DNA from 4 places in the Dactylosporangium sp. NPDC051087 genome. Region 3 is predicted to be linked to each of the others. Evidence: riboswitches for the same ligand, from Rfam matches in the RefSeq annotation. Region 3 holds a riboswitch; each other region holds the start of a gene.

Region 1 (6,022 bases), on a different contig from region 3:
CGCGCTGTTCACCGGGGACATCTCGCTCACCGCGCTGGGCCAGGAGCGCTACGACGAGATCAGTGCCGGCATCGACGGGATCACCGCCGCGCTGTACGGCGACCTGACCCCCGAGGAGCTCGACATCGCGGGCCGGGTGCTGCTGCACGTCACCGACCGGGCCAACGCGCTGGTCTAGTTGCTCAGCCCTAGTTGCTCAGCCCTAGTTGCTCAGCCCTAGTTGCTCAGCCCTAGTTGCTCAGCCCTAGTTGCTCAGCCCTAGTTGCTCAGCACGGCGGCTCTGGGAGCGCCCACCTTGGCGACGATCTCCGCGAGCACCCGCTCCGACTCGTCGTGCGGGACCTGGCAGGTGCCGGCCGCGAGATGGCCGCCGCCGCCGTACTGCAGCATCACCGAGCCGATGTCGGTCGGGGACGTGCGGTCGAGGATCGACTTGCCCACCGCGAACACCGTGTTGAGCTTCTGCTTGCCCCAGATCACGTGGATGGAGACCCGTGCCTCGGGGAACATGGCGTACACCATGAACCGGTTCCCGGCGTAGATCACCTCCTCGTCGCGGAGATCCACGACGACGACGTCCCCCTCGACGTGGCTCACCCGCCGCAGCTGGTCCACGAAGAGCTCCTGCTGCTCGCGGAACAGCTCGGCGCGCTCGGCCACGTCCGGCAGGTCGAGGATCTCCTCGACGTCCTGATGATCGATGCACGCGTCGATGAGCTGCATCATCAGCTGGTAGTTGGAGATCCTGAACTGCCGGAACCGGCCCAGCCCGGTGCGGCTGTCCATGAGGAAGTTCAGCAGCGTCCAGCCGACCGGCTGCAGGATGTCCGTGATGTCGTACTGCGCGGAATCGGCCTTGTCGACCGCCTCCATCAGCTCGTCCGACACGTTCGGGAAGCGCGGGGCGCCGCCGAAGTGGTCATAGATGACGCGGGCCGCGGACGGCGCCTCGGCGTCGATGATGTAGTTGCTCTTCTCGCCCGGGTTGCGCAGCGTCTCCGAGTGGTGGTGGTCGAAGACGAGATGGGCGCCCGGCGCGTAGGGCAGGTTCGTCAGGATGTCGTTGGGCCCGATCTCGGCCGTGCCGTCCTGGACGTCCTTCGGGTGCACGAACGTGATGTCGCCGATGAGGTCCAGGTGACGCAACAGGACGGCACACACCAGACCGTCGAAGTCGCTGCGCGTCACGAGTCGGTGCTTCACTTCGGTTTCCCCTCACGCTGCGTCGGCCGGTCGACAGTTGCCCTATCGGCCGGCCGTCCGCTGACGTGAGGGCTACAGCATGGACAGGTGCACGTGGTTCGTGTGGTCGCTGGAGGGGTCCCCGCCGACGCCGCTGTAGTGGTGCCAGCCGACCGCGGGTGTCCACACCTGTTTGAACCAGATGACGTACATGACGCCCAACCGGTCCGCGTTCTTCACGAAATAGGTCGCCAGGTTGGCCCCGTAGACCTTGTCCTCCCCGGCCGCGACCCCGCCGAAGCCGGACTTCGCCTGCACCGAGAAGTCACACGCACGGCCCTTGGGGTGCTCGTACGGACCGCTCGGCCGGTAGCAGGAGACGAACCGCTTGAAGCCCGCACCCTGCGCCTGCTGCATCGCGTGCAACGTCCGCATCGTGATGCAGCCGCTGGTCGTGGGGTCGTTCTGCTTGCAGCTCTCGGCCGACCAGCCACCGCTGGAGTTGCGCGGCGAGGGGGCGGCGAACGGCAGGTTGGCGGAGACGAAGCCGTTGCTCGGGCCGCCCGCCTGGGACAGCCCCTTCTCGGCTTCCTTCTTCTTCGCGGCCATCACGGCCACCTGCTCCTGCTGGAGCTTGACCTCGCCCTCGAGCGCGGCCTTCTGCGCCGCCTGGTCCTTCTTCAGCTGGTTGAGGTCGCGCAGCAGGTTGTCGTTGTGCCGCGCGATCTCGTCGATCGACCCGGCCCGCTCCGCGAACCCGGTCGGACTGCCCGAGTCCATCAGCGCCACGAACGTGCTCAGCGGCCCCGTCTGATACGCCGCCACGGCGATCGCGGACACCTGCTCGGTGACCCTCGCGAGCTCCGTCTCGGTCGCGGCGAGCTTGGCGGTGAGATCGGCCTGGCTCTTCACCGAGGCGTCGAACTTGTCCTTCGCCTCGATCCACGCGCGGGTGCTCTCGTCGAGGACCTGAGCGAGCGTCGCGTTGGATCCTTCGTCGCCCGTGTCGTCACCCGGCTCGGCGCCGGCGGGCGCGGCGGCCACCGCGCACAGGGCGACCGTCGTCATGGCCGTCACGGCCGCCATCAGGGCGGCGGAAATCCGCCGTCCGGGATGTCGTGATGACATCTGGCTCGTTGTTCCTTCCGTCGGCCGCCGACCGGGTTAGCTGACGGGTTCGGGACGGAACGATCCCTACCGCGGTCACCCGCGGATTCACCCCAGTTACGGTTGGGTCCCCGATTCGCCGGGTTCGCACCGGCGATTAGGCGGCAGTCCTGTCCGGCGCCGCGGGGGCGGCGCCCTGTCGGACGAGACCGACGGCCAGCCTACCCAGGGCTATTCGCCCGCGCAGCGCACCGATTGTGCGCCGCTGTGACGCACCTCTCGAAACGGTGCCATCCCAGCAGGTCGCCTAAGCCTGCCAAAAGAAAACCACGTGACGCAAATCACTGAATCGATGCTGCGCGTTGCGCAACCGCCGTCGTTCTACGCAACCCGGTGATCGCTCAGCGTCACTGCTGACCTGCTCTTCTTCGAACACGCCAGCTCTTTTTCGAACACGAACGGGTGCGATACCGGGCATTGTGCTTGCTGGCTCCCCGGTCGGGTACGGGTCCTGGTTGACGCGCTTGCGTGGCTTCGCGCGGGTGCTCTTCGTCGATCGTTTCGTCGATCCGTTTCGTTGATCGGCCCATTCGTTGATCGACCTCTTCGAGCAACTCGCGGACTTCCAGCCGACCGAGATCAACCGATCGGAGCAGGAATACGGACTGCAGGACCGCTCGACCACGTTCTCAGACGCCATCGAAGAGCTCAACGGCAAGATTTCCAACACGACGCTCACCCACGTCCTCGGCGACATGAACCACAGCGCCCAGGCGCCCTGTGGGGTGCCGCCGACCGCGGACTCGACCCAGTTCTGCTGGAACGACGAGGACAACGACGGCACCACCTGGATCCCGCAGGGCATCACCGGCTCGTGGGACGCCGACGCCGACGGCCGCTGGAACGGGCACCGGGTCATCGCGGCCACCTGGTATGACGACAAGGGCCGCGACGGCACGAACCGAGGCAGCCGCATCACGTTCGTCAACTACGACGACTCCGGCAAGCCGGAGTACCGGCACGTCCTGCTCGTCGTGCCCTTCCGCAACGGCAACAACTTCCAGGCCGTGAAGTCCCACGTCGGCGGCATCGCGTGGGTCGGCCACCACCTGTACGTCGCCGACACTTACGCCATCCGCGTCTTCGACCTGCACACCATCTGGCGCACCAGGGCCGACGCGTCGCGCAAGAAGATCGGCATCCACGACAAGAAGGCCTACGCGGCGGACTACCGGTACGCGATTCCGCAGATCGGCTACTACACGCCGCAGGTGCAGCCGCCGGACCGCCGGCTGCGCATCTCGTCGATCAGCCTCGACCGCAGCAGCTCACCGAACTCCCTGATCACCGCCGAGTTCAAGAAGGATCTCGGCGGCGTCAACTCGCCCAAACCGGCGAACGCCCGGATCGTCCGCTGGGACCTCGACAAGGACGGCAAACTCACCGGGTCCAGTGCCGCCTACGTGACGTCCCGCGCCAACATCAACGGCGCCCTCACCATCGGCGACGGCCCCGATTTCGTCCTGAGCACCAGCGAGTACGGCCGCCGACCCGGCTGGCTGCACCGCGCGGACATCGGCTCCTCGAACCAGCACACGAAGGTCCTGCTCGGCGGCCCGGAAGACCTTTCCTACCAGCCCCAGGGCAAGCGGGTCTGGACCCTGACCGAATACAACGGCAGACGCACCGTCTTCGCCATCCCGCTTTCCTCGATCGGCAACGCGTGACCTGTGCTGCGCCGCTCGACGGCGAGCCGCGGGGCGGGTGATCCCCACCCGCCCCGCACCGTCGGTGCGCAGAGGTTCTGCGCCTTCACTCTGCGGTGATGTCGACGCCGCTTCGCCGCGTCGCTCAGGCTGATCGGACGGGGGTCGGCGCCTTGGCCACGGCCAGGGCCGCCGGGATCGGGGGCGCCGAGGCGCGGAAAACTGCCGCGCATCGCGCAGGCGATGACCACGTCATGGACGACGCTGAAGGCCGTGATCATGGACGAGACGCCCGCCGCGTGAGCGTCTGACCTCGGCGGGTGAAAGCATTCGATGCTGCCCGACAAGGCCGCCTCCCACACCGGGGCTCTGCCGTGTCGTGCCGGTCACCCGACGGGCAGATGTAGGCGGCCCGAGCCGCCGGGATGGCGCGCGGAAGCGCGGAAGCTGCCGCGCGTCGCGCAGGCAGTGCGCCGCTCGCGGCGCATTGGGGGTGCGGGGTGAGAATCCCCCGCCCCGCGGCCGCGCCGCGGAGAGGCACAGCGGCTTAGGGAAACCGTAAAGATTGTTCATTAATTGATGTTGTTGGTGCTGTTGAGGGCCGCGGGCTGGTCGGATGGACGGAGTCGAGCTGAACGGAAGTGATCTGGTGTCCAGAGTGCGTCTGCTTGCGGGGCTGGCCGCGACCGCCGTCGTCGGTGGTGTCGTCGCCGTCTTCAACATGCTGCCGGCGTCGGCAGCCTCCTGCTCGCCCGCGTGGCAGGCGTCGTCGGTCTACACCGGGGGCGCGACCGTGTCGCGGAACGGGCGCAACTTCCTCGCCAAGTGGTGGACGCAGAACGAGGCGCCGCCCGGGAACACGGGAGTGTGGCAGGACCAGGGGGCCTGTGGCGGGAGCACGCCGCAGCCGCCGACGCAGACCGGGTCCGCCGGCGGGTGCAGCTTCCCGGCGTGGCAGCAGGGGCGCAACTACGTCACCGGGGACATCGTCAAGTTCACCGACGGCAAGTACTACATCGCCGAGCACGAAAACCCGGGGTACAGCCCCACGATCAGCACCTGGTACTGGGACCCGTACACCTGCAACGGCGGCGGAACGACGAACCCGCCGACGAACCCGACCACCAACCCGCCGCAGAACGGGGCGTTCGTGGTCAGCGAGGCCCAGTTCAACCAGATGTTCCCGAGCAGGAACCCGTTCTACACGTACAACGGCCTGGTCGCGGCGCTGAACGCCTACCCCGCGTTCGCCAAGACCGGCTCGGACGCGCAGCGCAAGCAGGAGGCTGCGGCGTTCCTAGCGAACGTGAACCACGAGACCGGTGGCCTGGTGTACATCGTGGAGCAGAACACCGCGAACTACCCGCACTACTGCGACACGAGCCAGCCGTACGGGTGCCCCGCCGGGCAGGCCGCGTACTACGGCCGCGGGCCGATCCAGCTCAGCTGGAACTTCAACTACAAGGCCGCCGGTGACGCGCTCGGCATCGACCTGCTGCGCAACCCGAACCTGGTGCAGACCGACCCGGCCGTGGCGATGAAGACCGCGCTCTGGTACTGGAACACGCAGACCGGCCCGGGCACGATGACGGGGCACAACGCGATGGTCAACGGGGCCGGCTTCGGCGAGACGATCCGCAGCATCAACGGCAGCCTCGAGTGCGGCGGGCGCAACCCGGCGCAGGTGCAGAGCCGGGTGGCGGCGTACCAGCGGTTCGTCGGCATCCTCGGCGTCGGCGTCGGAGCGGGCAACCTGAGCTGCTGATCCGAAGAACAGGCTAGGAGGGCGCCCCGGGGAGTGGGGCGCCCTTCTCTGTCACGGAACGAAGCAGGCGCTCCAGCCGGGCGGCCCGCACCGGGTGACCGTGCGCGGCCCAGGCGACCAGACCCGCGAGATGCGCCGCGAAATCCGGATGCCCGTCCCGGTTGGCGGCCTCCAGACCGTCGCGGGCGGCGGAATGAAGAACGGCCCGCAACCGGTCGTAGTCGGCGCGGGGAATCGCCGGACGTGAATTGACGACCAGGCC
Region 2 (6,022 bases), on a different contig from region 3:
GTAGACGCTGCCCGTGCCGATGCCGCGCAGGACGCTCTCGACGAAATCCTTCACACTCGGCTCCCGTACATGTCGTCGACGAGCGCGGCGAAGGTCGTGGCGACGGCGCCGCGGCGGACCTTCTGCGTCGCGGTGAGCTCGCCGTCTTCGTGGTCGAGCTCCTTGGGCAGCATCCGGAACGTCTTGACCTGCTCGACCGGGTTGTGCACGGCGTTGACCGCGTCGAGCACGCCCTGGATGAGGGCGAGGACCTCGGGCTTGGCGGACAGGTCGCGGTAGGTGGTGTAGCCGATGCCGCGGCGCTGCGCCCATTCCCCGACGGTGTCGAGCTCGATGCCGATGAGCGCGGTCAGGAACGCCCGGCGGTCGCCGATGACGACGGCCTCCTTGACGAACGGCGACGCCTTCAGCTTGTTCTCGATCTCGCTCGGCGCGACGTTCTTGCCACCGGCGGTGATGATGATGTCCTTCGACCGGTCGGTGATCCTCAGGTGCGTGCCGTCGACCAGCTCGCCGACGTCGCCGGTGCGCAGCCAGCCGTCCGCGGTCATCGCCTCGTCCGTCGCCGCCTGGTTGCGGAAGTAGCCGGCGAACGTGCCCGGGTGCCGGGTCTGGATCTCGCCGTCGTCGGCGATGCGGATCTCGACACCGGGGTGCGCCTCGCCGACGGTGCCGAGCCTGACCCGGCCGGGACGGTTGGCGGTGCTGATCGCGGTGTTCTCGGTCATGCCGTACACCTCGAACATCGGCACCCCGATGCCCATGAAGAACCGCAGCACGTCGGGGGCGATGGGGGCGGCGCCGCTGGCGGCGTAGCGGACCCGGCGGACCCCGATGCGCTCCTTCAGCGCCCGGTAGCACAGCAGCCAGCCGATCGCGTACCGCAGGCGGCTGCCCGCGGTGTGCCGGCCGCCGTTGGCCTCCAGGGTGGCGCCGATCCGGTCGGCGACCCGCAGCCAGAGCCGCGCGTTGGCCCGCTTGACCGGCGACGCGCCGGCCAGCCGGACCGTGACGCCGGCCATCATCTTCTCCCAGATGCGCGGCACCCCGAACAGGATCGTCGGCTGCACCTCGCGCAGGTCGGCCTGCACGGTCGCGATCGACTCACCGAAGTGCACGGTGACGCCGGCGGCGGCGTTGAACCAGACCGTGAAGACCCGCTCCGCGACGTGGCACAGCGGCAGGTACGACAGGGTCAGGTCACCCGGCCCGGGCGGCGGGTCGGAGAAGCCGCCGCCCTCGATGAGGACCCGGATGGCGAAGTCGACGTTGGCGACGGTGAGCATCGCGCCCTTGGGCCGCCCGGTGGTGCCGGACGTGTAGATCAGCGTCGCGACGTCGCCGGGCTGCGACGCGAGCTCGACCGGGCCGTCGTCCGCGTGCGACGCGAGGAGGTCGCTCCACGCGATGAGCTTCGGGTTCTTGTACCGGCCGCGGATGCCCCGGGGTTCGAGGTAGACGATCCATTCGAGGTCCGGGCAGTCGGGAAGGACGGCGAGGGCCTTGTCGACCTGTTCCTGGTCCTCGGCGAAGAGCACCCGGGCGCCGGAGTCGGCGAGCATGTGCCGCACCTCGTCGGGCGGGTTCGTCGGGTAGAGCCCGACGGTCGCGGCCCGCACGGCGACGGCGGCGACGTCGACGAAGAGCCACTCGGAGCGGTTCTCCGACTGGATCGCGACCCGGTCGCCGGGCTGCACGCCGAGTGACCTGAGCGCCCGGGCCACGGTCTCCGCGGTGCTCCAGTAGTCACGCCAGGTGATCTCGCGCCAGATGCCGCGGTGCTTCTCCCGCAGCGCGACGGCGTCCGGGGTACGTTCCGCGTGCTGCTTCACCAGATCAGCGATCGTCATGCGTCCTCACTTCGTTCCGGGCGCCTGACCGCAGGCTGACCTCCTGATGACCGGCCCGAGCCGCTCCGCTGGCCGGTCATGCGTCCTCACTTCGTTCCGGGCGCCTGACCGCAGACTGATCTCCTGATGACCGGCCCGAGCCGCTCCGCTGGCCGGTCATGCGTCCTCACTTCGTTCCGGGCGCCTGACCGCAGACTGATCTCCTGATGACCGGCCCGAGCCGCTCCGCTGGCCGGTCATGCCGCCTCCACCTCGCCCAGGTAGGCGCGCAGGACGTCGGGGTTGTTCTGCACCTCGGCGGGGGTGCCGGTGGCGACGGGCACCCCGAAGTCGACGACCATGACCCGGTCGGCGAGGTCCATGACGAGGCCCATGTCGTGCTCGACGAGGATCATCGGGATGCCGAGCTCCTCGCGGACGTCGAGGATGAAGCGGGCCATGTCCTCGGTCTCCTCCAGGTTCATCCCGGCGACCGGCTCGTCCAGCAGCAGCAGCTTCGGCTCCATCGCCAGGGCCCGGCCGAGCTCGACGCGCTTCTGCACGCCGTACGGCAGCAGCCCCACCGGCAGGCGGCGCCACTGGGCGAGCTCGAGGAAGTCGACGATGTCCTCGACCACGGCCCGGTTGGCGATCTCCTCGCGCCGGGCGCGGCCGAGCCACGCGATGGCGGCGAGGGTGCCGTAGCGAATGTGGTGGTGCCGGCCGAGCATGAGGTTCTCCAGCACGGTCAGGTGCTGGAACAGCTCGACGTTCTGGAAGGTGCGGGCCACGCCGAGCTTGGCGACCTTGTCGGGGCGCAGGCCGGTGAGCTCGACGTCGCCGAGCTGCACCCTGCCCTGCTGCGGGCGGTACACACCCGAGATCACATTGAAGATCGACGTCTTCCCGGCCCCGTTGGGCCCGATGACGGCGAAGAGTTCGTTGTCCGCGACGGTGAACGAAACACCGTCGATGGCTTTGACGCCGGCGAAACTGAGCCGGACGTCTTCGAAACGCAGCACGGCGACTCCTGATTTCCTATGACAGCCAGCGTTTGCGGCGCTTGTAGTGCTTCACGTCGCGGAAGGACCGCTCGGCCCGTCCCAGGTAGAACTCGCGGATGTCGTCGTCGGCGAGCAGTTCGGCGGCGGGCTTGTCGAGCACGACCTTGCCGGTCTCCAGCACGTATCCGTGCTCGGCGATGGACAGCGCCATGGTCGCGTTCTGCTCGACCAGCAGCACGCCGGTGCCGGCCCGGTTGATCTGCACGATCAGGTCGCGGACCTGCTCCACCAGGCGCGGCGCGAGGCCGAGGCTGGGCTCGTCGAGCAGCAGGTACGCCGGGTCCGACATGAGCGCCCGCCCCATCGCCAGCATCTGCTGCTCGCCGCCGGAGAGGTAGCCGGCGACGCTGCCGCGGCGCTGCGCGAGGACGGGGAAGAGGCTGTACATGCGGTCCATGGCCTCGGCCCGGCCCTTGGGGCGGGTGTGGGCGCCGAGCCGCAGGTTCTCCTCGACGGTGAGCTCCGCGAATGTCCTGCGCCCCTCCATCACCTGCGAGACGCCCCGCCGCACGATCGCGGCCGGTCGCAGCCGGTGGATGGGTCTGTCATCGAGGGTGATCGCGCCTTTGGTGACGGCGCCGTCGTGCACGCCGAGCAGGCCCGACAGGGCCCGCAGCAGCGTGGTCTTGCCCGCACCGTTCGCGCCGAGCAGCGCGACGATGCGTCCTGGTGGGACCTGCAGGCTGACGCCCCGCAGGACCAGCATCACGTCGTCGTAGACGACCTCGAGGTTCTGGACACGCAACATCCGGTGACGCTCCTCCGGGGGTGTTCGGAGTGGGCGAACTATGTGCATCGACGGTGAATAAAGTTACGTGTATTTAACCGGGTTCCAGAGCAGAATCAAGCCCCAAATATGTGTCCGTCAACACTCGGTTCCGTGTTGTGTCACCGTCCGATGTGGAGCGACAACCCGTGGTGATACGGACTTTTGGGGTAATAGATATTGAACAACTCGCGCGGGTTTCGCTTCGCTGGTGATCACGTTAAGTTAGGTCCGGCCTGCCCGGCAGTCCGTCGCCCAGCCCGGGCGGCGCCGGCAAGCGCCGCCGAATCGAGCGCCGTCACGGCGCTGTGCGAGCCGGGGACCCAGGTTCCTTGGGGTGAATCCGCGAAGCCGCGGTAGGGCGCACTCTTCCCGCCCGAACCCGTCAGCTAACCCGGTAGGCGGTCGGTGAAGAAGGGTCATCCCTTGTCCGTCGGACACCGCGCCAGACGATCCCTGCTGCGCACCCTGATCATCGGGGCCGTGTCGCTGGTCATCGTGGCGCCCGCGAGTGTCGCCAAGGCCGACCCCACGCTCGCCGAGATCGAAGCCCAGCTCGACAAGGTGGGCGACGAGTTCGAGGCGACGGTCGAGGCCTACAACAAGGTCAACGAAGAGCTCGCCAACGCCCAGGCGGCCAACGCCGAGCTGCAGAAGAAGCTCCAGCCGTTCGCGGACAGCGCGGCCGCCGCCACCGCCAACGTCGACGTGCTCGCGGTCGCCGCGTTCAAGACCTCGGGCAACTTCGCCACGCTGTCGGTCATCCTCGGGTCGCAGTCCTCCGACTCGCTGATCGACCAGCTCTCCACCCTGCAGCAGATCAACAAGCACCAGCAGGCGGAGATCGGGGCGCTCAAGGTGGCCCAGGCGGAGCTCGCCGACGAGCAGAAGAAGATCGACGACACGATCGCCGCGGAGAACGCGAAGAAGGCCGAGCTCGAGGTCAAGAAGAAGAAGATCGAGGGCGACGTCAAGAAGCTCGAGGACCTCAAGCGCCGGGCCACCGCGGCCGGCAGCACCAAGACCACGGCCGCGACGAAGCCCGCCGGTCCCCCGCCCGCCGTGTCCGGCGTGGCGGGCAAGGCCGTCACCTTCGCGTGGAACCAGATCGGCAAGCCCTACAAGTGGGGTGCGGCCGGGCCGAGCAGCTACGACTGCTCCGGTCTCACGTCGGCCTCGTGGAAGGCCGCCGGCAAGAGCATCCCCCGGGTCGCCCAGGATCAGTACCGCGGCACCGCACGCGTCTCACAGGCCGATGCGGCAGCCGGTGACCTGGTCTTCTTCGGCTCCTCCACGAGCAACATCACGCACGTCGGGCTCTACATCGGCAACGGGCAGATGATCCACGCGCCGACCACCGGCAAGACCGTGCAGGTGTCCTCGACCAACCGGAGCAACCTGCGGGGCTTCGGCCGCGTCAGGTAGTCCCGTCCTCTCTCCAGAGGCCATGCCCGGCAAGATTGGGGCATGGCCTCTTGGGATCCCGAGCAGTACCGCCGCTTCGCCGAAGAGCGGGCGCGGCCCTTCCACGAGCTCGTCGCGCGCATCCGGACCACCGCGCCGGTCGCGGTCGTCGACCTCGGCTGCGGGCCCGGCGCGCTGACCGCGACGCTCGCCGAGCGGTATCCGGACGCGGCGGTGCTAGGCATCGACTCCTCCCCCGAGATGCTCGCCGACGCCGCCCCGCTCGCCACGCCGCAGCTGTCGTTCCAGCTCGGCGACATCGCCGGGTGGCGGCCGCAGCGCGGCTCCGTGGACGTCATCGTCGCCAACGCCTCGCTGCAGTGGGTCGGCGACCACGCCGCGCTCATGCCGGTGCTCGCCGCGGCCCTCGACGACGGGGGCACCCTGGCCTTCCAGGTCCCGACCGGCGGGCCCATCCTCCCCGAGGACGTCCTGGGACCCGCGCGGCTCGGGCCGCGCGGCGCGACGCCGGTGCGGGAGCCGTCCTGGTACGTGCGGACGCTCGCCGGGCTCGGCCTGACCGTCGACGCGTGGGAGACGACCTACTTCCACGTGCTGCCGGGCGAGGACCCGGTCCTCGAATGGTTCAGCGGGACCGGCCTGCGCCCGTATTTCGACGCGCTGTCCGGTGCGGAGCTCGACGAGTTCCGTGCCCGGGTCGCGGCCGCGCTGCGCGAGCGGTACCCCCGCGAACCCTTCGGGACGATCCTGCCGTTTCCGCGACTGTTCGTGGTGGCACGGCGAACCTAAGATCTCGGCCGTGGAGCAACCGCGCAGCCGCCGCAGCTCGGCGAAGATCGTGCTGGCCGTCGTCGCCGTCCTGGCAGCCCTGTGCTGCTGCGGCGGCGGCGCGGGCGCGTTCTTCTTCTTCAACGGCGCCACGAAGGCCGCCGGCGAGG
Region 3 (6,022 bases):
AGCTCCCCGGGGCGGTGCACGATCCCGTACGGCAGCCGCAGCGCCGGCGCGACCCGCCTGATCACCGCCCCCCGGGCCGCCACCGCACCCGCGGCGGCGTCAGGCATGAACGCGGCCCCGACCCCCGCGACGACCAGGTCGGTGATCAGGTCCCGCTGCCCGCTCTCGACCACGACCCTGGTCCTCACCCCGGCCGCCCGCAGCGCCGACTCGACCAGCAGCCGCGACGCGCTGCCCCGCGGCACCCCGATCAGCTCCAGCCCCGCGAGGTCCGCCGCCCGGACCGCCTCCGCGGTGGCGGCGGGGGACGGGACGCGGGTGGCGGGGCGGGCCGTGTGCGGCGGCGGGAACACGAGCACGAGGTCGTGCGCGCCGAGCTCCACCTCGCACAGCCCCTGCCGGGCCGCCGGCAGGTGGACCAGGCCGAGCTCGCTGACCCCGTCGCGGACCCTGGCCAGCAGCGCCTCGTCGGTGTCCCGGTCCAGGTTGACCGACACGCCCGGATGCGCCCGCAGGAACCCGCCGACGAGCGCGGCACCCGGATGCGCCCCGAGCGGCGCCGACGCCACGATCTCCAGGCTGTCGTGCTCGGGCCGCCCGCCGACGGCCTCGCCGGCCATGGCGACGTCGCGGATCAGCATCCGGGCCGGTCCGAGGAACGCCCGCCCGGCCGCGGACAGCGTCACCCCGTGCGACGCCCGGTGGAACAGGGCCGTGCCGAGGTCGCGCTCCAGGGCCTTCACCGACTGCGACATGGTCGGCTGGGCGACGCTGAGCGCGGTCGCCGCCCTGCCGAACCCGCCGTGCTCCACCACGGCGAGGAAGTACCTGATCTGCCGGGTGTCCACAGCTCACACGTCTTTCAGCACACTTCGTGCAGAAATCATGTCGACAGTGTTACGTGCGTGTGCCGAGCATGTCCAGAGCCCGGACCCCGCGGCCGTGACGACCGTGGGACCGGGCTCGCCGGCCTGACCGGGAAACCGCTACCAGCACGCCTCGCGCTGCGGGACCCGGTCCGCGTCCGGCCGGTGGATCGTCGCGGTGAGCGGTGGCAGCCGGTACTCGGCGTCGGTCACGTGCCCGCCCCATTCCGTGCCGGTGCCGTCCGCGCCGGTCTCGTGCGCCGACACCACCGCCATGAACGTGTTCGGCGCGGCGCCGTGCCAGTGCCACTCGCCGGCCGCGACGACGACGGTGTCCCCGGCGCGCACCTCGTGGATCGGGCCGCCCCGGCGCTGCACCCGGCCCACCCCGTGCAGGACGGTCAGGATCTGCCCGTACGGGCAACGGTGCCAGGCCGTCCGCGTGCCGGGACTGAACTGCGCCTGGAACGTCCGCAGGCGGGACGGCTCCAGACCGGTGACGTCCCGGTCGATCCACACGACGCCGGAATAGCATTCTCGTGGGGCCTGCCGGCCTCGGCTCGGGGCACGGACGACTTCCATGGACCTTCCTCTCTTGATCGAACTCCTGGATCGGTTCGCTGCGTTGATCCGCCGGGTCGGACGCGTCAGGCCTTGTAGTCGGCCCAGGACAGGTCCCATGCGGTCCAGCCGTCGCCGGGGTCCAGCGGCACCCCGGTGTTGCGGGTGGTGACCGGGTCGCCGACGAGGGTCTGCTCGTATATCCACCGCGCGTCTGCGGTGGAGACGTTGGTGCAGCCGTGGGAGACGTTGCGCTTGCCCTGGTCGCCGACCGACCACGGCGCGGCGTGGATGTACTGGCCGCCCCACGTCAGCCGCATGGCGTACTGCACCGCGACGGTGTACTCGGGGGTGCGGAACACCGTCGAGGCCTCCCGCGACATGACCACGGTGGTGCCGCTCGACGTCGGCGTGGACGGCTTGCCGAGGCTCACCGGCATGGTCCGCACGAGCGCGTCGTTCTGGTAGACGCTCATCTGCTTCGTCGCGTTGTCGATGTCGATGGTCAGCTTCCGGCCGATCGTGACCGTCGCCGCGAAGTCGTCGTCGGCGTGGCCGGTGCCGATCCGCACGCCGTTGAGCGCCTTCCGTGCGGTGATCTTCGTGCCCGGCTGCCAGTACTGCTCCGGCCGGTACATCACCTGCCGGCCGCCGAACCAGTGCCACGCACCGGCCTGCGGCGGGTCGCTCTTCACGAAGAGACGCTGCTGCACGGCCGCGCGCGACTCCTGCGGCACGTCGGAGCCGAACTGCACGACGATCGGCATGCCGACGCCGTAGGTCCCGCCGTTGGTCAGCATCAGGTCGGACGCGACGACCGGGCCGGTGGGCTTCGCCGCCGTGGTGAAGGCCGTCTCCCGGGTCACCGGCCTGTTGTCGGTGCCGACGGCGGTGACCTTCGCGGTGTAGGCCGTGCCGTAGCGCAAGGCGGCGGCGGGCACCCAGGACGATCCGTCGTCCCGGAACTCACCGGCGACCCGCTGGCCGGCCGCGTCGGTCAGCACGACCTCGGTGATCTTCCCGTCGTTGACCTTCGTGCCGATCTCGGTGCTGACCGCCACTTCCGACGTGCCCCCCGCGGGGGTCAGGGCAAGCCCGACCACCGGCGGCGGGGGAGCGGTCGACTTCGTCGCCGTGGGCTTCTTCGCCGAACTGTGACACGCCGACAGGCCCAACTGCGCTCCCACCGCGAGCGCGACCAGTGCTGTTGCGGTCCGGCTGGGCCCCCTCATGTGTTCTGCCTGTGCATGGACATGGGGGCATCGTCGTGCGCACCCGGGCGAGGCCGGGGCGGTAAACGAGTGACAACGCGAAGGATCCGGGGCCGCGCGGCGGCATTACCGCATGACGGCGTCCACGATCTGCTGGGCGAGCCCTTCCCACTTCGCGTAGGCGTCCGGGAAGGCCGAGCGCTGCACCAGCTGCGCCGCGATGGTGACGGCCTGCTGCTCCCAGCCCGGGACCTTCGCCAGCGCCGCGTAGAACCTGCGTGCGGACTCGCGCGGGTCCATCAGCTGGTCGACCGAACCCCAGCTCGGCCGCTGCTGGAAGAGGCCGACCGAGTCGTAGTCGTACCCGACGCCCTCGTTGGGGCGCTGCAGCGACTGCGGCACGTTCGGGTTCGCGAGGTTCCGCAGGTGGCTCTCCTGCAGTGCGGTGGCGATCCCCACGACGGCCGCGCGGCGCGGCAGGCTCAGCTCCCGGGCGACTTCGACGATCGCGACGGCGTTGTTCATCTCGGCCTGGGTCAGCCCGCCGACGGGCGCGTGGACGGTCGGCGACGGCGATGCCGGTGGCCCGGTGCTCGTGGTCGGGGCCGGGGCGGATCCGGCCTTCGTCGGGGTCGGGGCGGCCTTCGCCGCCGGTGGCGTGCCGTTGCCCGCGGCGTCGGCGGGTTTCCTGGCGCGGCCGCGTGAGGCGGGAGCGTCGCCCGCCGTGCGTCCGGCGTCGGCGGCGAGCGCCGCACTGTCCGCCGGCGCGGCGACGGGTCCGGCCGACGACGACAGCGTCGTGGACAGGCCGACCGCCACGACCGCGACGGCGACCACGGCGTACCGGCGGATCCCGGCCGCGACGGGTGCGCGCAGCCGGAGGGGGATCCCGGCTACGGCGGGTGCGCGCAGCCGGAGGGGGATCCCGGCCGCGGCGGGTGCGCGCAGCCGGAAGCGGGTCGCGTGCCGTCCTCGGCGGGAGTGGCGCAGGTGGCGGGGACCATGTGCCTGCACGTCGCTGAGCTGCTGTTCTTCGTCGGCGCCCGGGAGCATCCGGCGAGCCTAGGGGGGCCGGATCCGCAGGTGGAGCCGGGTGTGCGCAGCGGCCGACCGGACACCGGGCGGGCCGCACGCAGCCGCCGGGACGGTCGGCGAGGTGCACCTGGGCACGACGCATCCCACCGCCGGGCGGCCCGTGCGCCCGCGGCGTGCAGCAGGGCCGTCCGCCACACCGTCGTCACGCCCGGTAGCCGAGCAGCGTGGCCGGTCCCGTGTCCTCCGGCGGCCCGGATATGGTCCTCGCATCCGCCCGGCAGCCGTCACCCACCTCGGATGACACCGCGGCGGATCCGCTGAGTCGCGTCCACGCGAGCCGGGGAACCAAGCACCACCGGGGTGAATCCGCGGGGCCCGAGCCCCGAGGTAGGGCGATCTTCCCGCCCGAACCCGTCAGCTAACCCGGTAGGCGGCACCGGAAGGAGCACTCCGTGCGGCCATTGACCCGGCATCACCCGTGTCGCGGCACCTCGACCCGCGGCCCGGCCCGGTAACCCCCGACCCCCACCGCACCGGCCCGCGGCCGGCGTGGCAACAGCAGCCGTCATCCAGCATGTCTGTCGAGGTACCCGTGAGCTACCTGTACAAACCCAGGCACCACACTCCCGTCCCGTCGCGCTCCCGCGCGCTGCCGATCGCGGTCGCCGCGGCGGTCCTCGCACTGACGGTGGGCGTCGGCGTGGCCGTGCACGCCTCGGACCCCGCACCGGTGGCCGACGCGCAGTCGCTGACCTCCGCGGATCCGTCCGGGTCCGGCGCCGCCCCGGCCGCGCGTGAACGGCAGCGGACGCAGGCGGCGCCCGACGCCGCGGCCAACCCCACGAAGGCCCCCGCCGGTGCGGCGCCGTCCACGGCCGCCCCGCCCGCCGCGCCCGGCACCACCGCCCCGGCCGCACCCGCCGCCCCGGCGGCGAAGGAGCTCGCGTACCGGTTCGCCTGGCAGGAGAACTACTACTTCTGCGGCCCGGCGGCGACCCGGATCGCGCTGACAGCACGGGAGATGTACCCGTCCCAGTCCGAGGTCGCCCAGAGCCTGCGCACGACCGTCAACGGCACGAACTCCGCCGACGACACCACCCGCTCGCTCAACGAGTACACGAAGAGCTCCTTCTACAAGTCGCACTTCATCACCGGTCAGTCGGCCACCCAGGCGGAGATCGACCAGCTGCAGGCGGACGTCGTCCACGCGATCTCCAGCGGCTACGCCGTGGTCGCCAACATCGCCGGTTCCACCGTGGACGACAAGGGCGGCTCGCACTCATACCCGGGCGGCCACTACCTCACGGTCGTGGGGTACACCAACGGCGGCACGACGGTGAAGATCGCCGACCCCGCGGACGCCCTGGGCGTCGGGTACTACACGCTGACGACGGCCAAGCTCGCGCACTGGACCGCTCTGCGCGGCTACTCCGCCTGACGCTGCCGCCGGCGGCTCGCGGCGTTCTGCGGCCGCCGGCGGTTCGCGGTCACCGGCGTTTGGCGGTCACCGGCCCAGGGCCCGGACGCGGCTGGGTGGCCGGAACGCCTGGGCCGGTTGGCCGCGCAGCGCGCCCGCGATGGTCTGCGCGACGGCGGCGTTGACCGAGCCGGCGACGCCGCTGCCCACGTGGTCGTTCGGGTTGTCCACGTTGACCGCGATGCCGGCCGCCGCGATCTGCGGGGTGAAGCCGACGAACGTCTCGGTCGAGTTGTACTCGGAGCTGCCGGTCTTGCCCGCGACCGGGCGGCCGGCGAGGATGCCGGACACGTTCTCGGCCGTGCCGCCGTCGCACTTGCCGTACGCCGACGCCCGGCTGACCGGGCACCGTGCCGCGTCGGTCGCGGCGGCGGCCACGTCGGCGCTGACCGCCTGCCGGCACTTCGGGGTGGCGGCGTCGACCGCTTTGCCGTTGGTGTCGGTGATCGACAGCACCGGCAGCGGCTGGCAGTACAGGCCCCCGGCGGCGATCGACGCGTAGGCGTTGGCGAGGTCGAGCGGTGTGGTCGACGCGACGCCGAGGGTGAACGCTCCCCACTGGTCCGCCTTGGCCGCCATCGCCGCGTCCTCGGCGGAGCGGAACGTGATCCCGAGCCGCTGCGCCATCTCGACCGCGCGGCGCGCGCCGATCTGCTGTTCGAGCCAGACGAAGTAGGTGTTGACCGAGCGGCCGAAGCCGTTCCACATCGTCCGGTTCCCGTCCATCCAGCTCGGCGACTCGTTCCCCGGGCACCACTTGCCCCCGCAGCTGCCCGGGCCGCTGGCCGGCCACACGGTCGCTATCCGGCTCGGTGAGTTGAACGTGGTGCTCAACGGCATGCCCGCGTCGAGCGCGGCGAGCATGGTGAACA
Region 4 (4,034 bases), on a different contig from region 3:
CCCCGACAGACGGTTCGCCTTCTGCGGCGCCGACACCGACCACCTCAGCGCCATGCGCGCGCTTCGCCGATTGGCGACGGCAACTGCTCGAAGACCGTCCCGATCCGACAGCTAGGTGCCAGCCGACAAGGGGATGAAGGTGCTTGGTAGTCGGAGCCACGACGGTGAGCACCACAGATCGTGGGGTCTGGGGCTCGGGCCCCAGGCTGGAATGGCGAAGGACCCCCGGTTCGCGCTTTCCGCGAACCGGGGGTCCCCAGGTCCGAGCGGGTGAAGGGAATCGAACCCTCACTGTCAGCTTGGGAAGCTGATGTTCTGCCATTGAACTACACCCGCGAGCGACGCCTACTGTACCGAATCCGCGGGCGTCGTGCACGGACCATTCCGGCGGGCCCTGGGAACTCGGGCTAAGCGGTCGCGCCAGAGGGTCTTGGTGGAGGTGAGGGGCGAGTCGCGTTGGACGATCATCGCTACCTCGATGGTGAGGGCGTAGAGCTTCCAGTCCACGCGTTGGGCTGCGCGCATCTGCAGGGCGAGGGCGGCCACGACCAGGGGATCCATGACCGGGGCGGCGTGGCCTGAGAGGTACGCCTCGTCGGAGGTGTCCTCGGCGGGGAAGCTGTGCAGCGCGTAGCGGCCGTCCCGGTCCAGGTCGTGGCGTTTCGGGGAGGGGAGGATGAAGCAGTAGAGGCCCTCATCGGTGATGACGGGCATCACGGGGTGGACGCGGGGTCCTCCGTCGGGGCGGATGGTGGCCAGGTAGCCCATGCCGGGGCCGTACTGGCAGATCAGGGTGCGGATGGCCGTCGCCAGGAGGGGCTCGGCCGCGGAGAATGATGCCCACGTCGCCATGCCTCCAAGTTACTCGTACACGTGTACGAAAAGTGTGTGATTCCACGAATGAAGGACAATGGTCCGGTGGGTGACACCGACGCGCTGATCGACCTCCTCCGGCAGTTCAACCTCGAGGCGGACCGGTTCGTGGAGGTGTTCACGCGGGCGCACGGGCTGCACCGCACGGACATGAACGCGGTGGCGTACATCTGGCGGGCGGCGGAGGAGGACACGCCGCTCACGCCCGGGGAGCTGGCCAGGACGTTGCGGTTGAGTCCGGCGGCGACGACGGCGTTGCTGGACCGGCTCGAGCGGGCCGGCCATGTCGAGCGGCGGCACGACATGGCCGATCGGCGGCGGGTACACCTGGTGATGCGGCCGCCGGCGAAGGACCTGGCGCAGGCGTTCTTCGCGCCGCTGGGGCGGCACATGCGCGGGGCGCTGGAGGAGTTCGACGAGGACGAGCTGGCGATCACTGCAAAAGTCATCAAAAAGATCAACGAGGCGACCGCGAGGGCCGCCGAAGAGGCGGCGTAATAGGGTCGACAGCGTGCTGCTCTCCGACCGTGACCTGACAAAAGAGCTCGCCGACGGCCAACTTCGGCTGGAGCCCTTCGAAAAAGACCTGGTCCAGCCGTCGAGCATCGATGTGCGGCTCGACCGCTGGTTCCGGGTGTTCAACAACCACCTGTACACCCACATCGACCCGGCGACGCAGCAGGACGATCTCACCGCGATGGTGGAGGTCGAGGACGGGCAGCCGTTCGTGCTGCACCCGGGTGAGTTCGTGCTCGCCTCGACGCTCGAGGTGATCAGTCTCGGCGATCAGCTGGCCGGGCGGCTGGAGGGCAAGTCGAGTCTCGGGCGGCTCGGGCTGCTGACGCACTCGACCGCGGGGTTCATCGACCCGGGGTTCTCCGGGCACGTGACGCTCGAGCTGTCCAATGTGGCCAATCTGCCGATCATGCTCTGGCCGGGGATGAAGATCGGGCAGCTGTGCATCTTCCGGCTGTCGAGCCCGTCGGAGCACCCGTATGGCTCAGAGGTCTACGGCAGCCGGTATCAGGGCCAGCGCGGCCCGACGGCGAGCCGGTCCTACCAGAACTGGAGGACCTGGCCCACCGCCACGTAGGAACCGGAAGCTAGCCGACCCTGCCGTAGCCGGCGATCGGTGCGCTGTCGATCTTCTTCATGCGGACCACGTCACCCGAGGTCGGGGCGTGGACCATCCAGCCGCCGCCCACATACAGGCCGACGTGGTGCAGGTCGCTGTAGAAGAAGACGAGGTCGCCGGCCTTCAGGTCGGCCCGGCTGACGCGCTTCGTGTCCGAGTACTGCCACTTCGTGTAGTGCCGCAGCGTGTGGCCGGCCTGCTTCCACGCGTACAGCGTGAGGCCGGAGCAGTCGAACGTGTTGGGACCCTCGGCCGCCCACACGTACTTCTTGCCGATCTGCTGGCAGGCGACCTGCGCGGCCTTCGCGGCGTCGCCACCGGAGTATTCGACCGGGCAGGCGACGGGGCGCAGCTCGCCGGTCGCGCCGCTGGACCCATACGCCTTGGTGCGCATGTCGTTGAGCTGCTTGATCTCGGCGTTGATGGTGGTCTCTTTGGCCGCCATCTCGGCCTCGGCGGCCTTCTGGGTGGCGATCAGCTCGTCGAGCGGCTTCTTCTGGTCGTCGAGGACCTTCTTGCTGTCCATGACGTCCTTGATGCCGGCGGCCTCGTCCTTGGCCAGCATGTTGAGCATGACGAGCTGCTCGGCGAAGGTGTCCGGCGAGCCGGTCGTCATCAGCGCGTTGAAGCTGGAGACGCGGCCGGTCTTGTACTGCAGGACCGAGAACGCGCTGACCCGCAGGAGGGCGGTGTCGACCTGCGCCTGGAGTGGGTCGATCTGGTTCTTGAGTGCCGTCTGCTTCGCAAGGTTGGCCTTCAGCTCGCCCTTGAGCTGGTTGTGCTGCTCGATGATGGGCTCGACTTCATTCCACTTCTTGTCGATCTGCGCTTCGAGCTCGGCCGGGGTCGGGTCCGCCTTGGCGACTCCGGTGATCCCGACGGCGAGCGACAGACCGCCGAGTGTAGCGACGAGGAGCCGAACCAGACGGTTGGGCCGCATCGAGGAGATACTCCTTCTTCCAGCCGCCTACCGGGTTAGCTGACGGGTTCGGACGGGAAGGTCGTCCTACCGCGACCGTGTCGCGGATTCACCCCAAATGGCGCAGGTGGGTCCCCGGTTCAAAAATTTGACTCGGCGGTGCCGTCTGGCGCGCCCGTGCTGGGCGCGGACATCCATCCGACCGGAAATCACGGTATGGCGACCGCTCCCAACGGGCAAGTCGATCCACGATTGTTGTCCGAATTGGGCGAAAAGTCAGGCCACTCCGGTGACATACACGTCATCAATTGCACCGATGAACTGGTCGTTGTTCGCACTGGTTCCCTTGCCACCAATACAGAGTGGATCCGGGTTCACTATGGACAGTGACGGAGGGATCGGTGATCTTCCCTTGATCTGACCGTCGACAGCCACTGTGAGCAGGGCGTCACTGCGCGAACACTCGATTCGGTGCCACCGCCCGTCGGCCACGGTCAGCGACGCGAGGGCTACGTAAATGGTAGGTCCAGAAGTGCCGACAATCACACAACTGGGATACCCCGCGGCGCCGTCGACCTGCAACTTGAACTGACTGTCACCAACCGAGAACCCTTTTTGCAGCACATTGGCGCCCTTGGAAGTCTCATGCGGCGCTACGAGCACACTGGCGCCATAGGTGAACGCGCCGCTTCCTGGATTGAGGAATTCCGCGGGGCCACTCTGCAGGATGGCGCGGGCACAACTCTCCGCACCGTAATGCTCACACGGCTGCGGAAAACGCACCGCGAGTCCGCCGTTGTGCGGCACCGTGGACAGCTCCCCGCCGACCTTGCGGACCCGTAGCGGCAGCCTGCCCGCGCCGTCCAGGACCGGGCCGATGACGCCGGCGTCGAAGGAGTACCGGATGCCGGTCGCCGGATGCGTGGCGGCTGCCGGCGCCGAGGCCGGCTGGGCCGCCTCGGTCGGCACGGCGGACACCGAGCCACGACCGGAGGACGGCGGGGCCGATGGCGTCTCGACAGGCACCCGGCGAGCCGCGCAGCCACTGGCCGCGACCACCGAGACAAGCGCAAGCAGAACGGGGGGCCACATACGCATAACCGGACA

What was found. Region 3 has a riboswitch for cyclic di-AMP ahead of ACZ6TV_RS33605 (C39 family peptidase). Riboswitches for the same ligand answer to the same signal wherever they lie in the genome.
Region 1: another riboswitch for cyclic di-AMP. It lies ahead of ACZ6TV_RS01585 (coiled-coil domain-containing protein); the one in region 3 lies ahead of ACZ6TV_RS33605 (C39 family peptidase).
Region 2: another riboswitch for cyclic di-AMP. It lies ahead of ACZ6TV_RS14930 (C40 family peptidase); the one in region 3 lies ahead of ACZ6TV_RS33605 (C39 family peptidase).
Region 4: another riboswitch for cyclic di-AMP. It lies ahead of ACZ6TV_RS00040 (C40 family peptidase); the one in region 3 lies ahead of ACZ6TV_RS33605 (C39 family peptidase).

Annotation. Positions count from the first base shown of each region.
Region 1 is NZ_JBVJIJ010000001.1:332,403-338,424, forward strand. It holds gene ACZ6TV_RS01575 (hypothetical protein) at 1-178, shown strand, start outside; gene ACZ6TV_RS01580 (DHH family phosphoesterase) at 259-1,188, opposite strand; gene ACZ6TV_RS01585 (coiled-coil domain-containing protein) at 1,276-2,250, opposite strand; cyclic di-AMP (ydaO/yuaA leader) riboswitch at 2,320-2,463, opposite strand; gene ACZ6TV_RS01590 (hypothetical protein) at 2,883-4,016, shown strand; gene ACZ6TV_RS01595 (glycoside hydrolase family 19 protein) at 4,645-5,760, shown strand; gene ACZ6TV_RS01600 (reverse transcriptase family protein) at 5,774-6,022, opposite strand, start outside.
Region 2 is NZ_JBVJIJ010000007.1:29,848-35,869, forward strand. It holds gene ACZ6TV_RS14910 (branched-chain amino acid ABC transporter permease) at 1-54, opposite strand, end outside; gene ACZ6TV_RS14915 (AMP-dependent synthetase/ligase) at 51-1,850, opposite strand; gene ACZ6TV_RS14920 (ABC transporter ATP-binding protein) at 2,087-2,851, opposite strand; gene ACZ6TV_RS14925 (ABC transporter ATP-binding protein) at 2,868-3,641, opposite strand; cyclic di-AMP (ydaO/yuaA leader) riboswitch at 3,931-4,078, shown strand; gene ACZ6TV_RS14930 (C40 family peptidase) at 4,086-5,084, shown strand; gene ACZ6TV_RS14935 (methyltransferase domain-containing protein) at 5,127-5,873, shown strand; gene ACZ6TV_RS14940 (Rv0361 family membrane protein) at 5,884-6,022, shown strand, end outside.
Region 3 is NZ_JBVJIJ010000019.1:250,573-256,594, forward strand. It holds gene ACZ6TV_RS33585 (LysR family transcriptional regulator) at 1-848, opposite strand, end outside; gene ACZ6TV_RS33590 (cupin domain-containing protein) at 987-1,385, opposite strand; gene ACZ6TV_RS33595 (L,D-transpeptidase) at 1,514-2,659, opposite strand; gene ACZ6TV_RS33600 (peptidase M23) at 2,765-3,691, opposite strand; cyclic di-AMP (ydaO/yuaA leader) riboswitch at 3,979-4,121, shown strand; gene ACZ6TV_RS33605 (C39 family peptidase) at 4,266-5,111, shown strand; gene ACZ6TV_RS33610 (transglycosylase domain-containing protein) at 5,178-6,022, opposite strand, start outside.
Region 4 is NZ_JBVJIJ010000001.1:1,690-5,723, forward strand. It holds tRNA gene ACZ6TV_RS00020 (tRNA-Gly) at 266-336, opposite strand; gene ACZ6TV_RS00025 (pyridoxamine 5'-phosphate oxidase family protein) at 346-852, opposite strand; gene ACZ6TV_RS00030 (MarR family winged helix-turn-helix transcriptional regulator) at 919-1,371, shown strand; gene dcd (dCTP deaminase) at 1,385-1,966, shown strand; gene ACZ6TV_RS00040 (C40 family peptidase) at 1,977-2,948, opposite strand; cyclic di-AMP (ydaO/yuaA leader) riboswitch at 2,957-3,096, opposite strand; gene ACZ6TV_RS00045 (LamG-like jellyroll fold domain-containing protein) at 3,204-3,896, opposite strand.